One region of the Leuconostoc sp. S50 genome, then DNA from elsewhere that is predicted to be linked to it. Evidence: predicted binding sites of a transcription regulator. Region 1 holds the regulator's gene; each other region holds the start of a gene.

Evidence for each region. The regulator HrcA, encoded in region 1, represses chaperone genes, less so after heat shock. The targets are predictions, from matches to a motif close to TTAGCACTCNNNNNNNNNGAGTGCTAA.
Region 2: a site for HrcA is predicted at 2,333-2,359, ahead of groES (co-chaperone GroES). Genes of this name have one in related genera too.
Region 3: a site for HrcA is predicted at 3,502-3,528, ahead of IAE53_RS01035 (ATP-dependent Clp protease ATP-binding subunit). Genes of this name have one in related genera too.

The regions. Positions count from the first base shown of each region.
Region 1 covers NZ_JACVUE010000002.1:193,808-199,045, reverse strand. The annotation lists gene IAE53_RS03530 (aminotransferase class I/II-fold pyridoxal phosphate-dependent enzyme) at 1-375, shown strand, start outside; gene IAE53_RS03525 (PTS sugar transporter subunit IIA) at 372-911, shown strand; gene truB (tRNA pseudouridine(55) synthase TruB) at 889-1,797, shown strand; gene ribF (riboflavin biosynthesis protein RibF) at 1,800-2,747, shown strand; gene hrcA (heat-inducible transcriptional repressor HrcA) at 2,869-3,894, shown strand; gene grpE (nucleotide exchange factor GrpE) at 3,912-4,472, shown strand; gene dnaK (molecular chaperone DnaK) at 4,552-5,238, shown strand, end outside.
Region 2 covers NZ_JACVUE010000004.1:120,355-125,592, forward strand. The annotation lists gene IAE53_RS05390 (YitT family protein) at 1-667, shown strand, start outside; gene IAE53_RS11395 (hypothetical protein) at 742-1,020, shown strand; gene IAE53_RS11400 (hypothetical protein) at 1,060-1,197, shown strand; gene IAE53_RS05400 (DMT family transporter) at 1,308-2,225, shown strand; gene groES (co-chaperone GroES) at 2,388-2,672, shown strand; gene groL (chaperonin GroEL) at 2,701-4,317, shown strand; gene IAE53_RS05415 (PadR family transcriptional regulator) at 4,441-4,962, shown strand; gene IAE53_RS05420 (MFS transporter) at 4,962-5,238, shown strand, end outside.
Region 3 covers NZ_JACVUE010000001.1:233,598-238,835, forward strand. The annotation lists gene IAE53_RS01025 (CamS family sex pheromone protein) at 1-561, shown strand, start outside; gene IAE53_RS01030 (MucBP domain-containing protein) at 597-1,289, opposite strand; gene IAE53_RS01035 (ATP-dependent Clp protease ATP-binding subunit) at 1,356-3,401, opposite strand; gene IAE53_RS01040 (hypothetical protein) at 3,565-3,738, shown strand; gene IAE53_RS01045 (rod shape-determining protein) at 3,827-4,834, shown strand; gene mreC (rod shape-determining protein MreC) at 4,940-5,238, shown strand, end outside.

The sequences.
Region 1 (5,238 bases):
ACATTTGTTCAAGATGCAGCATTAGTTGCTTTGCGTGACGTGATGGATGCACCGGTGTTGATGCGTGATACCTATCAACATCGTCGTGATAATCTGTTGGCGCAATTGCAAGATTTGGGGTTTGAGGTTGTTGAACCTGAAGGTGCTTTCTATCTATTTGCAAAGCTACCTGAAGATTTAGGCAATGATGGGGATGACTTTGCATTGGCACTGGCACAGCAGGGAAAAGTCGCTGTGATTCCCGGCTCAGCATTTAGCCATGGTGATGAACCTAATCCATACATCAGAATTTCGTACGCCGCATCTGATGCAGATTTGGCTGAGGGCATGAAACGTATTACAAAGTATATTGAAAAGGTACGCAGTTCAAAATGAATTTTTGGCAACGAATTTTTCGCTTGAAGAAAAAACAAACACAAGTAAATGCGACTGGGCGGCTCAATGCTATTAAAATGGCAAAAAAATCAGGGACGCTTGTTTTAGTGGCACCAGCCACTGGACAATTAAGACCTATTAAAGAAAGCCATGATGAGCATTATCAAGCTGCCAATGGTATTATGTTAATTCCAAATGGCGGAAATTTGATGCTACCAGTATCCGGAATTGTGAGTGAATCGACCACCGAAAAGTTAATCATTACGGATGGTCATGGTCAAGGTGTTACCATGACCTTAGTTGGTCAAGGTGAAGCTGCTCGATTGGCATGTTATGGTACCGGACAACAATTACATGCCGGTGATGTCGTGGGAACAGCTAACCAAAAAATCTTAGCGCAAAACAGTGAGGCTGTGCGTGTTTATGTTGTTTGGGCAGAACGCCAAATTCCAACAGTCCGTTTTGGTTCAGTCTATGCTGGCCAAAATATTTGGCAATCCGAGGATGACTTTAATGACAAACAAACAGATGATTGATGGCGTTCTGGTTGTCAACAAGCCAAGAGGTGTTACCTCTTTTGATGTTGTTAGGCAGGTGCGTCGGCTGTTTGGGCAAAAAAAGGTTGGGCATGCTGGTACATTAGACCCATCTGTGGCGGGTGTGTTAGTCGTTGCACTTGGAAAGGCGACTAAACTAATCGATGAACTCCAAACTAGGCCTAAGCGCTATGTTGGTGAAATCACTCTTGGCTTTGCGACGGAAACAGAGGATTTAGATGGTGCTGTAATTGCAACAAGGGCAATCGATATACCGATTACGGCGGCAAAAATTGATATTGCAATAAAATCTTTAAATGGTTCAATTAAACAAATGCCACCGATGTATTCAGCTGTGAAAGTAAACGGTCGTCGACTTTATGATTATGCCAGAGCAGGTGAGACAGTGGCGCGTCCAGAACGCGATGCAATGATTTATGATTTTCATCGAACGTCAGATATCGATTTTGAAAATAGTGTCCAAAAATTTAATTTTGAGGCAACTGTGTCAAAAGGTACTTATATTAGGACGTTGGCTTCGGATACTGGTAAGAGGCTTGATCTACCAGCAACAATGACAAGTTTGACACGGACGATGGGTAGTGGATTCACATTGAGTGAAGCTCATGACTTATCAGAGGTGGAAAAGCTTGCACCAGATGATTTACGTCAGACGATTGTGCCGATCAAAGATATTTTGACTTGGCCTACTCACGTTCTCTCAGATGATGAATGGTTTGCCGTTAGAAATGGTCAAAAAATTGCCGATTGGGAACCAAGTTCATTTTTGAAACAACTTTATTATAACGATAAATTAAAAGCAGTCTATCAGTATGATGACAGTGAGCAAGTTTGGCGTTCGCGTTATGTATTTGATAATCAATAAATATGACAGATATAATTAAACTTCACTATCCAATTCAAAATGATGTCGAGCCAATTCAACAAGTTGTTGCGATGGGCTTTTTTGACGGCGTTCATCAAGGCCACCAATCGGTAATCAGACATGCTAAGCGCGAAGCTGAGAAACGTCACGTTCCACTCGCTGTATTAACATATGATCCTCATCCGATTGTCGCTTTCAAAATGTTAACCCAACCATTACGATACCTAACCCCGTTGGATCAAAAAATTGAACTGATGTCTGTACTAGGTGTTGATCGCGTGTATGTCATGCGTTTTACATCTGCACTTGCGCATTTATCAGCACAACAATTTGTGGATGAGATATTAATGCATTTAAACCCCGTGGCAGTTGTTGCTGGATTTGATCACTTGTATGGTCCGGCACATACCAATAGTGACATGACGCATTTACAAGGTTATGCTGGCAAACGATTTGAAGCAATTACTGTGCCAAAATTCAGCTTAGACGATCAAAAAATTGGTTCTTCACGAATCAGGAAATTACTTGACGATGGAAATGTTGATGAGGCGGCCAAACAATTGGCGCGAATCCACACGACAACGGGGATGATTGTTCATGGCGAGGCGAGAGGGCGCGAACTAGGTTTTCCAACTGCTAATATTCAAACGCCAGAACAAGAATGGCTACCAGGAATTGGCATCTATGCCGTCAAAATTGAAATTGCGGGTCAGTGGTTTATTGGCATGGCAAGCATTGGCAGAAACGTCACTTTTGGTGACAACAGACCAGTGACGGTGGAAATCAACATTTTAAATTTTCATAATGAAGTTTATGGTGAAGCAGTTAAGGTAGCCTGGTATCATCGTTTGCGCGGTGAGGTTAAATTCAATAATGCCGAGGAACTAATTGAACAACTTATTAAAGACCAAACGGCGACGCAACAATATTTTGAGACACTTGAAGAATAATCAAGTGTCTTTTTTGGCACTCTTATAAAAAGAGTGCCAAAAAGGGTTGCTTTTTTGAAAAATAGGTGTATCATAAAAGATGTTAGCAGTTAAAAAAAAGAGTGCTAAAAGGAGTGATGAGATGGCACTGACCGACAGACAAAAGTTAATTTTGAGTGCTATCATTTATGAATATACTCAGACTGCTCATGCGGTTGGTTCAAAAAGCCTGCAAGAGCAACTTAATATTAAAGTGAGTTCTGCAACTATTCGTAATGAGATGGCGACACTAGAAGCTGATGCTTTTATCAAAAAATTACACACTTCTGCGGGTCGAGTGCCATCTTACGAGGGTTATCGGTATTATCTTGACCATTTGATGGTCACCCGCAAGGCTTCTCCGCAAGATGTTCGTGCTGTTATTCAATCTTTCCGAGGCAATTTCCATGAAATTGATGACTTGTTGGATGAAACAGCGAGAACACTTTCAGCACTGACTGGCTATACGGCTTTAATTCTTAAACCTAAGCGTGTGGATATTAAAGTTTCTGGCTTCCGTCTCGTACCATTAGAGGGGCACCAATTAATTGCGGTTCTTGTGACTAATGACGGTAAGGTAACAAGCCAAACTTTCAAACTACCAAACGAAATGGCAATTGAATCTTTGGAGGGCATGGTTAAATACATTAACGAGCAGATGGTTGGTCGACCAGTTAATGATGTTCTAAAAATGATGCAATCTGATGAGTTGCCGACTCAAATGAGTCGCATGATTCAAACGCCGGCAGCGTTCTTGCAATTGTTTGGTGATGTATTGGCTCGTTCCGTTGGCGATAATGTTCATATTGGTGGCAGGCTCAACGTCCTTGATTTCAGTGGTGAAACTGGTGTTAACAATATTAAGCAACTGCTTGAGTTTCTCACTAATGCAAGAGCGGTTAGGCAAATTGCGACACCCTCCGCGCAAGTCCAAATTAAAATTGGTCGAGAAATTGGCGAAAAACTGCTCTCCAATTTCAGCTTGGTTACGCGAGATTTCTTGGTACCTAATCAAGGTAGTGGTGTTATTGCTTTACTTGGTCCAATACCGATGGCGTATAGTAAGAATGCGTTACTAATGGACGCTTTCGGAGAAGCACTAAGTCAAAAGATGATTGAATATACATAATTTAGGAGGTCACACCTGTGACAGATAAAAACGAAGAAGTGGTTGAAGAACAAGTTGTTGACGATGAGGCGACAACGCAAGAAGTTGAAGCTGATGTTGATGACTTACAGACTGATGTCGATCCAAGACAGTCACAAATTGATGAGCTGACTGCCAAGGTTACTGAATTAGAAGATAAATTACTTCGATCTCAAGCAGATATTCAAAATATTCAGCAACGTAATGCACGTGAACTACAAAGCATTCGTAAATATGACGGACAACGTTTAGCAACGTCAGTGTTGCCAGCAGTTGATAACTTAGAGCGTGCTTTGGCAGTTGAAGCGGATGACGCAGTTGCTAAGCAAATTAAGACAGGTGTTGAAATGACACTTAAAACGTTGACTCAGGCTCTAACGGATAATGGTATTGCTGCAACAGGTAAAGTTGGCGACACTTTTGATCCAACGAAACATCAGGCCATTCAATCTGTTGACAGTGATGAAGTTGAAGTAGATCAAATCGCACAAGTTTTGCAAAAGGGTTATATGTTACAAGATAGAGTGTTGCGACCAGCGATGGTTGCGGTTGCAAAATAGTTACTATGGTGATTCAGCGCTGGCACCACACCTTAAAAAGACTAACTAATTAATTAAAAAGTAAAGGAAGAATATATTCATGTCAAAGATTATTGGTATTGATTTAGGAACTACGAACTCAGCGGTTGCCGTCCTTGAAGGTGGCGAACCAAAAATTATTACAAACCCAGATGGTGGTCGTACCACACCTTCAGTTGTGTCATTTAAAAATGGTGAAAGCCAAGTTGGTGACGTGGCTAAACGCCAAGCTATTACAAACCCAGACACAATCATTTCAATTAAGTCACACATGGGTGAAGCTGGTTACAAAGTTAAAGCAAACGGTAAGGATTATACACCACAAGAAATTTCAGCAATGGTTTTGCAATACATCAAAGGATATGCTGAAGACTACTTGGGTGAAAAAGTTGATAAAGCAGTAATTACAGTGCCTGCTTACTTTAATGATGCACAACGTCAAGCAACTAAAGACGCTGGTAAGATTGCCGGTTTGGAAGTTGAACGTATCATTAACGAACCAACTGCAGCTGCTTTGGCGTATGGCTTAGATAAATTAGACAAAGATGAAAAGATTTTAGTTTATGATTTGGGTGGTGGAACATTTGATGTTTCTATTCTTGAATTAGGCGATGGCGTCTTCGAAGTATTGTCAACAAATGGTGATACTCACCTTGGTGGGGATGATTTCGATAACAAAATCATTGACTACTTAGCAGCGCAATTTAAAGCTGAAAATGGCATTGATTTGAAAGATGACAAGTTGGCT
Region 2 (5,238 bases), on a different contig from region 1:
CATTACGGTATTAGTAGTTAATATGATCATGATTGTTTTGGCGGCAATCTTTTTGGATCGTGGTACCACGGCTCGTATTACGCTAGGTAGTTTTTTATTACCTGTTTTACTGAAAATTACACCTAGTTTTCAAATTCTAACAGATCGTACCTTAGCTGTTTTGGTTGGTGGCAGTATTTTTGCTGTTGGGGTCGCACTTTTGTATCGTATTGATGCTTCGAGTGGCGGTACAGCTGTTCCACCGATGATTTTAAAAAAATATTTTCGCATTACACCAGCCTTATCTCTACTAGCAATTGATACAGTAGTGTCATTAGGTAATTTAGTGACGCAAGGGCTTGAAGCGCTTATTTTAGCGTTGTTTTCATTGGTAATCACGGCGTTTGTGATGAATTATATTGAGACAGGTTTAGACCGACGCAAAATGGTTTATATTACGACTAATGAGCGAATTGACGAATTAAAACAGTATTTGCTAGATGGCGACAAGGGTTTTACGATTATGGATGTTAGAGGCGGTTACATGGGTGATGGCCGAGAAATGTTGATGGTTGTCTTGGACAATCAAGAATACAATCATTTTCTACGAGGCATTCACGAGGTTGATCCCGAGGCGTTCACAATTGCGTATGACATTAGTGAAGCACATGGCGGCACATTTCTTTAAGGGCATGAATTAGCCATTCATGTCTTTTTTGTTTTTTTATGAATATGCTAAGATGTTTAATGAGGAAAAAAATTATGAAACCCGAAATCACATTTTTGACTACTGACGACATTGCACAAGCAACAACGTTATATATTGACGTATTTTCGAAGGCACCTTGGTGTGAGCAGAATGACTATGACGATATTTTTCGATATATCACACGTCTTTTACAAATGAATACTAATCGCTGCTATGTTTATAAAAAAGCTGACCATATCATAGCCATGGCACTGGGATATGTGAAACCGTGGCATTTGGGTATTGAATATCAGTTGGATAATTTTTTTGTTGATGCGAATTATCAAGGATAAGGTGTTGGAACTGAATTACTTGTTTCAATCAAAAATGATTTGATAAAAAATGATATACCTGCCATTATTTTAGAGACAGAAAGTCATACGCCGGCTGAAAAGTTTTATCGGCATAATGGTTTTGATGCGTTAGCGGCACAACGGTCACTAACATTAACTTGTCAACTAATTTCATAACTGTTGACCATAAAATGACATTTTTATCTGTGATACTGCAATCTTAATAAAAAATGTGATAATATAAAATCACGTGTGAATTTTTTAATTTTGGGATCGAGGGTCATGATATGTCATCTTTTAAATGTATAATTTGTGGTATTATTAGTGCAACTTTATTTGGTATTAGTGGCATACTGGCTAGTATTTTATTTCGACAAGCGACGGTGGCACCAGAATGGCTAGTGGGCGTTAGAATGTTGTGTGCAGGTGCGATTTTACTTTGTGTGCTGACTTTCTTTACTAAAGAGGCTGTTTTTTCGGTTTGGCGGCATAAAAACACAGCATTTTTGATCATTTTGTTTGGTCTTTTTGGTGTTTTGCTGGCGCAATCAAGTTTCTTTTTGTCGGTTTATTATGGGGATGCAGCCACAGCAACAGTGTTGCAATCACTCGGACCGGCGATCATTGTTGTGTTGATGAGTATATTTAGTAAACGGTGGCCATCGCGCGTTGAGTTTGTTGCGATTGTTTTGGCACTATTGGGTGTCTTCTTGTTAGTAACTAATGGTGACATTAACCATCTGAAAATCAATCCAAGAGCACTTTATTGGGGTATTATATCAGCGTTTGGTTTGGTAGGGTATACCTTGATCCCAAAACCGCTGTTACATCAAACCCCACCTTTAGTTATTGTGGGTTGGGGATTATTAATAGGTGGACTGGTCGCTAATTTCATACATCCAGTGTGGCATATTTCGAGGGCTGTTGACTTGCAAGATATCTGGATTGTTCTCGCAATTGTTTTATTTGGAACGTTGATACCGTATGCACTGTACGTCATGAGCCTAGCAGGTCTAAAACCATCATCTGCTAGTTTGTTGGGCACCATTGAACCGTTAGTCGCAACGACCTTGTCGGTGACATTACTAGGGACCCACTTGAGAGGTTTGCAGTTGATTGGCATCTTACTCATCTTGTCAACGATTTTGTTGATTAGTTTACCACTCAAAAAAATATTTACCAATAGAATCGTAACTCGTGGGTGATAAACAGACCGACGAGTTTTTTTATTTAAAAATAGACGTTGAATTTTGATATTTTCAGTCAAAAAATGTTGACATTTGCAATCAGCGTGATATACTAATAGTTGTAGTTAGCACTCACGTATATAGAGTGCTAAAACGAAAAAATCTCGGAGGTATGAATCCATGTTGAAGCCATTAGGTGATCGTGTGATTATTGAAGTAACGGAAGCTGCAGAACAAACTGTCGGTGGGATTGTGTTGGCAAGTAATGCCAAAGACAAGCCTGTTACTGGTAAAGTTGTAGCTGCGGGAACGGGTTATGTCTTGAATGATGGCACAATTCGTGATTTGACAGTTAAAGTAGGCGATGAAGTCTTGTTCGATAAGTATGCAGGGCAAGAAGTGTCATTTGAAGGACAAGATTACTTGTCGCTTCATGAAAAAGACATTGTGGCAATCGTTGAATAATAATCAAATCAAAGGAGATAGTTAAATCATGGCTAAAGAATTAAAGTTTTCAGAAGACGCACGTTCTAAGATGAAGGCCGGCGTTGATAAGTTAGCTGATACAGTTAAAACAACAATTGGACCTAAAGGTCGCAATGTTGTCTTAGAGCAATCTTACGGTGCACCAACCATTACTAACGATGGTGTGACAATTGCTAAGGCAATCGAATTAGAAGATCACTTTGAAAATATGGGCGCTAAGTTAGTTGCTGAAGTTGCTTCAAAAACTAACGACATCGCCGGTGATGGTACAACAACAGCCACAGTTTTGACACAAGCTATTGTTGGCGAAGGTCTAAAAAACGTCACAGCTGGTGCTAACCCTGTTGGTATTCGCACTGGTATTGAAAAAGCAACAGCAGCAGCAGTTGCCAAGTTGCACGAAATGTCACACACGGTTAATACAAAAGATGAAATTGCCCAAATTGCGTCGATTTCAGCCGCTAATGAAGAAGTCGGTCATTTGATTGCTGAAGCAATGGACAAAGTTGGTAACGACGGTGTCATTACGATTGAAGAATCAAAGGGTATTGAAACAACCTTGGATGTTGTTGAAGGTATGCAATTCGATCGCGGCTACATGTCACAATATATGGTCACTGATAATGATAAGATGGAAGCCAACTTGGACAATCCATATATCTTGATTACTGACAAGAAGATTAGCAATATTCAAGACATTTTACCAGTTCTACAAAGTGTTGTGGAACAAGGTCGTGCGTTGTTGATCATTGCTGATGATATTACTGGTGAAGCATTGCCAACATTGGTTTTGAACAAGATGCGTGGTACATTCAACGTTGTAGCTGTAAAAGCACCTGGATTTGGTGACCGTCGTAAGGCGCAACTTGAAGATATTGCCATTTTGACTGGTGGTACAGTAATTACCGATGATCTTGGTCTAAACTTGAAAGATGTTACAATCGAACAACTCGGATCGGCTGCTAAGGTTAATGTTACTAAGGACAATACAACTATTGTTGAAGGTGCTGGTGATAAGCAAGCTACAGCAGAACGTGTGGCAACTTTGAAACAACAAATTTCAGAGACAACTTCTGACTTTGATCGTGAAAAGTTACAAGAACGTTTGGCAAAGTTAGCTGGTGGTGTTGCCGTCATTAATGTTGGTGCGGCCACAGAAACTGAATTGAAAGAACGTAAGTACCGTATTGAAGATGCTTTGAATGCGACACGTGCTGCCGTTGAAGAAGGTTTCGTTGCTGGTGGTGGTACGGCTTTGGTTAACGCCATTTCAGCTGTTGAGGCATTGTCTGAAACTGGTGATGTGCAAACTGGTATTAACACAGTGATTAAGGCGCTTGAATCACCAGTTCGCCAAATTGCTGAAAACGCTGGTTTGGAAGGCTCAGTGATCGTCAACAAGCTAAAGGATCAAAAAGAAGGCTTTGGCTACAATGCTGCTACTGACGAGTGGGTTGACATGATTGCTGCTGGTATCGTTGATCCAACCAAGGTAACGCGTTCAGCTTTGCAAAATGCCGCCTCAGTGTCAGCTTTGTTGCTAACAACTGAAGCAGTTGTTGCAGAACAACCTAAAGAAGAAGCACCTGCAATGCCACAAGGTGGTATGCCAGGAATGATGTAAGGACATATTTAAAAGCAACCCGTAATTGGGTTGCTTTTTTTATTTGAAAAAACTTGACAAGTGTATCTAATAGATATAATATAATGGAATGGATATATCTATTAGATACACAAGGGGTACTTTATGTATGAACTATATATTTTAGGTCAGTTGCTATTCACGGACCGCTCAGCATATAAATTACGTTTTGTCTTGGAAAATATTTTGGGCGCTCATCGAAAAGTTAGTTTTGGTGTTTTGTATCCCTTACTGGACAAGATGAAAGCTGCTGGAACAATTGTGATGACAGATGATCTTGATTGGCGTGGCAAGAAAAAAATACATGTCACGTCCGCTGGGAGAGCTCGTTTTGATGAATTAATGAAAGCGCCAGTACAACAAAATGCGCATTTAGACGATGTTTATTTATTTAAATTATCTGGCTTGGAATTGGTTGATGAACAATTGGCACATCAAATCATCAATGATTTTCGTTCGGAAAAATTAGCGCAACGTGATGGTTACAAGGAACATTTGGCTGATTTAGAAAGTCGACATGCAGGCGCCTCTTTTTTGCCCTCTGCGCGAAGATTGAATCAGTTGCAAATTGATTTAGCCAACACATATTTAGAATATGTCGACAAGATTGAAAGTGAGTTAGAATAATGCAAAATTCAGGACACGAAAAAACAAACCCTAAGCGCTGGTTAGCGTTAATTGCAATTTCACTTGGGGTGTTTATGGCTTTGATTGACACGACAGTTGTCAATGTTGCTTTACCTAGCATTCAAACGAGTTTGAATGCATCATATTCCGATTTACAATGGGTCATTTCCTCTTATACAATTGTTTTTTCAGTCTTGTTGTTAATTTGGGCAAAACTGGGTGATTTATACGGTCGCAAATTGATGTTTATGATTGGACTAGTTATCTTCACGATTG
Region 3 (5,238 bases), on a different contig from region 1:
GCGGATCGTGTTGCTTACGGTAAAAAAGTTGCCGCACAAATTCTTAAGCAAGTACGTGAACAAAAAGGTGTAAGTGATGATACGCCTATCGTGATTGCAATGTATGCTAATTCACAAGCAGATTCACTTGCACCAGGTAGTTTCTACGCACAGACAACAAGTGATAAAGGAACAACAATTGAAAAATGGTCAGATATTGACGACCAATCCATTGTGTTACCGAAAGAAGCAACTGATACCTCAAAGTTGGGGTCAGATGCTAATACGGGTTTTGCTAATTTTAAAAATGATGTTGCCAATTTCTTTCCCAATATAGCAGGCGCGACAGCTGTAGCTGACTTTAAGAACGGCACATTGTCAAGCATGACTGTGAATGTTACAACGCAATTTTATAGTCAAACTGAAATCGAAAGTTTCACAACCTATATTTCACAATCGGCCCTGAAGTATTTACCCAGCAATGTACCCATAAAAATTATAGTGCAAACAGCAAATGAAATGCAGGCAATTTTGATTCGTAAATCTGGTGAAAAAACTTTTACAACAACGCTATTAGATTAAAAAAGAAGCAAGGTAGAAATACTTTGCTTCTTTTTTTATAATCGGTCAATATACACACCGTTTATCCAACCCTTAGTAGCTAATTTTAACCACACGACACCGTTAGCATCATGCAATTCATCTGAAATAGCCACGAAGTCGCCATCTAAAACACTGCCAACAGGTAATCCGTATGGTGCTTCAAAAACTTCCGTTGATTGCCCTGGCAGAAAGTTAACAATCGCATTAGGTTGATCATTTTCAACCTTTTCAGGATTATTGAAATAATTGACATTTGTTTGATCTGGTGCGTTATCTGATAGCGCCATTTGACTTGCGTCGTATCTTAACCAGTGATGATCACCTATCTGATACCAAAATTGACCATTACTAGTAATGACGCGAAGGTGAGTGCTCCAATATTCTTTCGGAGAAATTGTGGTGCTAATTGGACTAAGATCACTAGGCGTGGGATAAACTGGCAGTTTGGTTAACGTTTCTACAAACATATCAATACGGTGTACAGCTCGCCAGTCATTAGGACGATAATATAAGACTGCTGTTTGTGGTAAATTACCAAAAACCCCTGTCAATTGACCAGAGCTATCAACATATTCATATTGTTTAATCGCGACAGGTGATACGTGGTAATCATTGCCAGATTCTCCGTCTAATCGACGTGGTTCCTGTAGTAGTTCACCCGTTGCAATATCTTTATCGTAAACCCATACGGGTGCAGTATTTGCCATAGAATAATCCCCTTTGAATATGTCACCATTATATCACAAACAAAAAAAGACCCGCAGGTCTTCAATTTACTTTTCAATTTTGGCTGGTTCGTTTTGAACTTCGTTAATGGTAAAGTCTTGGTCTTGCCAATCGGCATACAATTGATGGACATTTGGATGAGCCAGATAATAATCAGCAATGCCATCGGCAATTTTGTCTTGTAACACTCGCCGCAACGGACGAGCACCCATTGAAGGATCATATCCTAAAGATACTAACTGCTTTTTGGCAGAATCACTCACTTCAATGTGTAGACCGTTTTCTGATAAATTATCGTTCATATTGTGCAACAATAAATCAACAATCTTAAGCAAGTCATCCTGTGATAGGGGTTGAAATTCAACGATATCATCAAAACGATTCAAAAATTCAGGTCTAAAATAATTTGCTAGACGCTGCATCAGTCGATTTTGAGTGTCCGCTTGTGCAAAGCCAACAGGTGAATTACCAGTATCTGTTGAACCGGCATTAGATGTCATAATAACAATTGTGTCCTTAAAGCTAACCACGTGACCTTGGGCGTCTGTCAAGCGACCATCGTCTAGAATTTGTAAGAACATATTCATAATATCGGGATGTGCTTTTTCAACTTCGTCAAATAGCACCAGAGAATATGGGTGACGGCGAACCTGCTCAGTAAGTTGACCGGCTTCTTCATAACCAACGTACCCCGCAGGCGCACCAATCATTTTTGAGGCAGTGTGTTTTTCCATGTATTCTGACATATCAAAACGAATCATTGAATCCTCACTGCCAAACATTTCTTTGGCAAGCTGCTTTGCAGTTTCGGTTTTACCGACACCGGTTGGACCGACAAATAAAAATGAGCCAATAGGGCGACCCGATTTTGTCAAACCAATCCTGTTTCGGCGCACTGCTTTAGCGACAGTTTCAACAGCATTTTCTTGACCAATAACGTGTTTAGACAAATTTTTATCCAGATCTTGTAGTTGATTGGCTTCATTTTCTTTCAATTCGCCAACCGGAATATCTGTTTTTTCTTCAACGATATCTAAAATGTCTTTTTCATTAATGTTTTGTGGTTTCGACATTTCGGGATGTGCCTCAACTTGTGCTTTTTGTGACTCGAGTTGATTCACTTGATCACGCCAATAACTAGCTTTCTCAAAATCTTCCTTGTCAATTGCTTCTTGCTTGAGACGATCGGCGGCATCGATTTTACCTTGAATCGTTTGTGGATCTGCAACATTCATAGTTAAGTTTTTACGTGAACCAGCTTCATCAATCAAGTCAATGGCCTTGTCGGGTAAAAAACGTTCTGGAATGTAACGATCGGATAAATCAACGGCAGCCTTTAAGGCATCATCTGTGTAAATGACATGATGATAATCTTGATATCGTTGGCGAATTCCTTGCAAAATTGTGAGTGTTTCTTCTTTAGATGGTTCTTCAACTTGGACCGGTTGAAAACGGCGAGCGATTGCGCCATCTTTTTCAATTTTACGATACTCATTTAAGGTGGTGGCACCAATTAATTGAAATTCACCACGAGCCAGAGCTGGCTTTAAAATATTGCCAGCATCCATTCCGCCCTCTGCGTTACCAGCGCCCATAATTTCATGAATTTCATCGATAAATAAAATGACATCATCATTGTCAGTCACTTCTTTCATCAATTGTCGCATTCTTGCTTCAAATTGCCCACGCATGCTCGTTCCTTGAACCAAAGCTGACATGTCGAGACGAATAACTTCTTTTTGTTGAAGCTTATCGGGTACTTTTCCTGCCACAATAGCTAAGGCCAAGCCTTCAACAACTGCTGTTTTACCAACTCCAGGCTCACCAATAAGTACGGGATTGTTTTTTGTACGTCGATTTAAAATTTCAATTGTTCGTGATACTTCATTGCCACGTCCAATAACGGGGTCGAGCTTACCGTCACGAGCTTGTTGAGTTAGGTTAATGCCGTATTCATCCAGCAATTGATGTTTGCTATTTTTATTCTTTTTTGATTGTGTATTTTGTTGACCTTGAACCTGTGCCATTTGTTCGTTCATAGCGCGGAACATGTCGTCTAAGTTATTAAAACCAAAGGGATCTTGCTGTGCCATATTTACTATACGTATGGCTTATACGATATTGAAAGCCATACTCTCCTTTCATAGGTTATAAGACTATTATAACATAAAGCAAGCAAAAAAGTTTAATGAATTAGCACTCTTTAATAATGAGTGCTAAAATTAAAACGTGTTACAATTGTAGTTGAGGTGAAACATGGATTATACAATAGCATTGAATGACTTGCGTGATGGCAAAATAGATGAAATTAAAATCAACCCCGAGAACTTTCCAGCATTCCAAAAAGCGTGGGCATCATTTGCGTACCAAAATGCGATTCGAGGTGTTGCACATGCCCACGGTCAGGTGACGTATGTCCGTGCAAATTAGTGTACGAAAAGCAAGTTTTTTATGCTACAATATTATAAGTTAAGTAAAAAATAATAGTATTTTAAATGGCAATTAAAGGGGCAGTGACGTGGCATTTTCATTTGGACAACGCAATGTCGGTATTGATTTAGGTACCGCAAACACTTATGTATATATTGAAGGTCGTGGCATTGTTTTGCGTGAGCCTTCAGTTGTCGCGCGGAACACTCAAACGAACGAAGTAGTTGCAGTCGGTTCAGAGGCAAAAGATATGTTAGGTCGCACACCAGCTAGTATTGCGGCTATTAGACCAATGCGAGATGGTGTTATTGCTGACTATGATACAACAGTTGCAATGATTCGTTATTATTTGCAAAAAGCCCTTGGGGGTCGTATAGGTAAGCCATATGTTACCATTGGTGTTCCTTCAGGCGTGACAGCCGTTGAACGGCGTGCTGTAATTGACGCTGCTCGCGTTGCAGGCGCACGCGATGCCTACGTTATTGAGGAACCTTTTGCCGCCGCCGTTGGGGCAGGGTTGCCCGTTATGGATCCTACTGGATCGATGGTTGTTGACATGGGTGGTGGTACAACAGATGTTGCGACAATTTCTCTTGGTGGCATTGTATCAAGCCGTTCAATTCGTATTGCTGGTGACAAGTTAGATGAAGCTATCGCAAACTTTGTCCGCAATAAATATAATGTCACCATTGGTGAACCAACTGCTGAGCGTTTGAAAATTGAAATTGGTGCTGCGTCATTAGATTTGGCGCGAACTTTACCTAATGCAACCGTACGTGGTCGTGATTTGCTGACAGGATTACCAAAAACAATTGATGTTACAGCGGAAGATGTTGCTGCTGCTATTCAAGAACCAGTACAAGAAATTGTTGCAGCTATTCGTGAGACTTTGGAATCAACGCAGCCTGAGTTGGCAGCTGATGTGATTGATCACGGAATGGTTCTAACTGGTGGCGGGGCATTGTTGCGCGACATGGATAAAATTATTCAGGAAGCGACTAAAGTACCTGTTCTGATTGCTAACGAACCACTAGATGCTGTGGCGATTGGTACCGGAGAGGCATTAAAGTCAATTGATGTCATGCGACAAAGTTAATCTTAATTTTGTATTTTAGAGCGTGGCGCTTGCGCTACGCTTTTATATTTTGAAGTTGTTTGCGGTTAGTGGCATATTCTGCTACTTCACGTTTTGGGGAAAAACATGAAAAAAATATTTTCATCACGTACTGTAGTTACATTGATTGTTAGCATTATTGTGATTGTTAGTTTAATAGCAGGATCGAATTGGTGGGCTAAACGCACAAATACGCCCCCTTTTTTGCAGAGGTTTGGGAATGATTTGGCAGGGGGCGTTAGTCGCGTTATTGCTGTTCCTACAACGGCAATCGGTCGGACAGCCAACAGCATTGGTAACTTGCTTGATACTTTTGAAGAAAATAAAGCCTTAAAAGCAAAAATTGATGCTTTTGCGCAAGACAAAGTTAGGCTTCAAACTGTAGA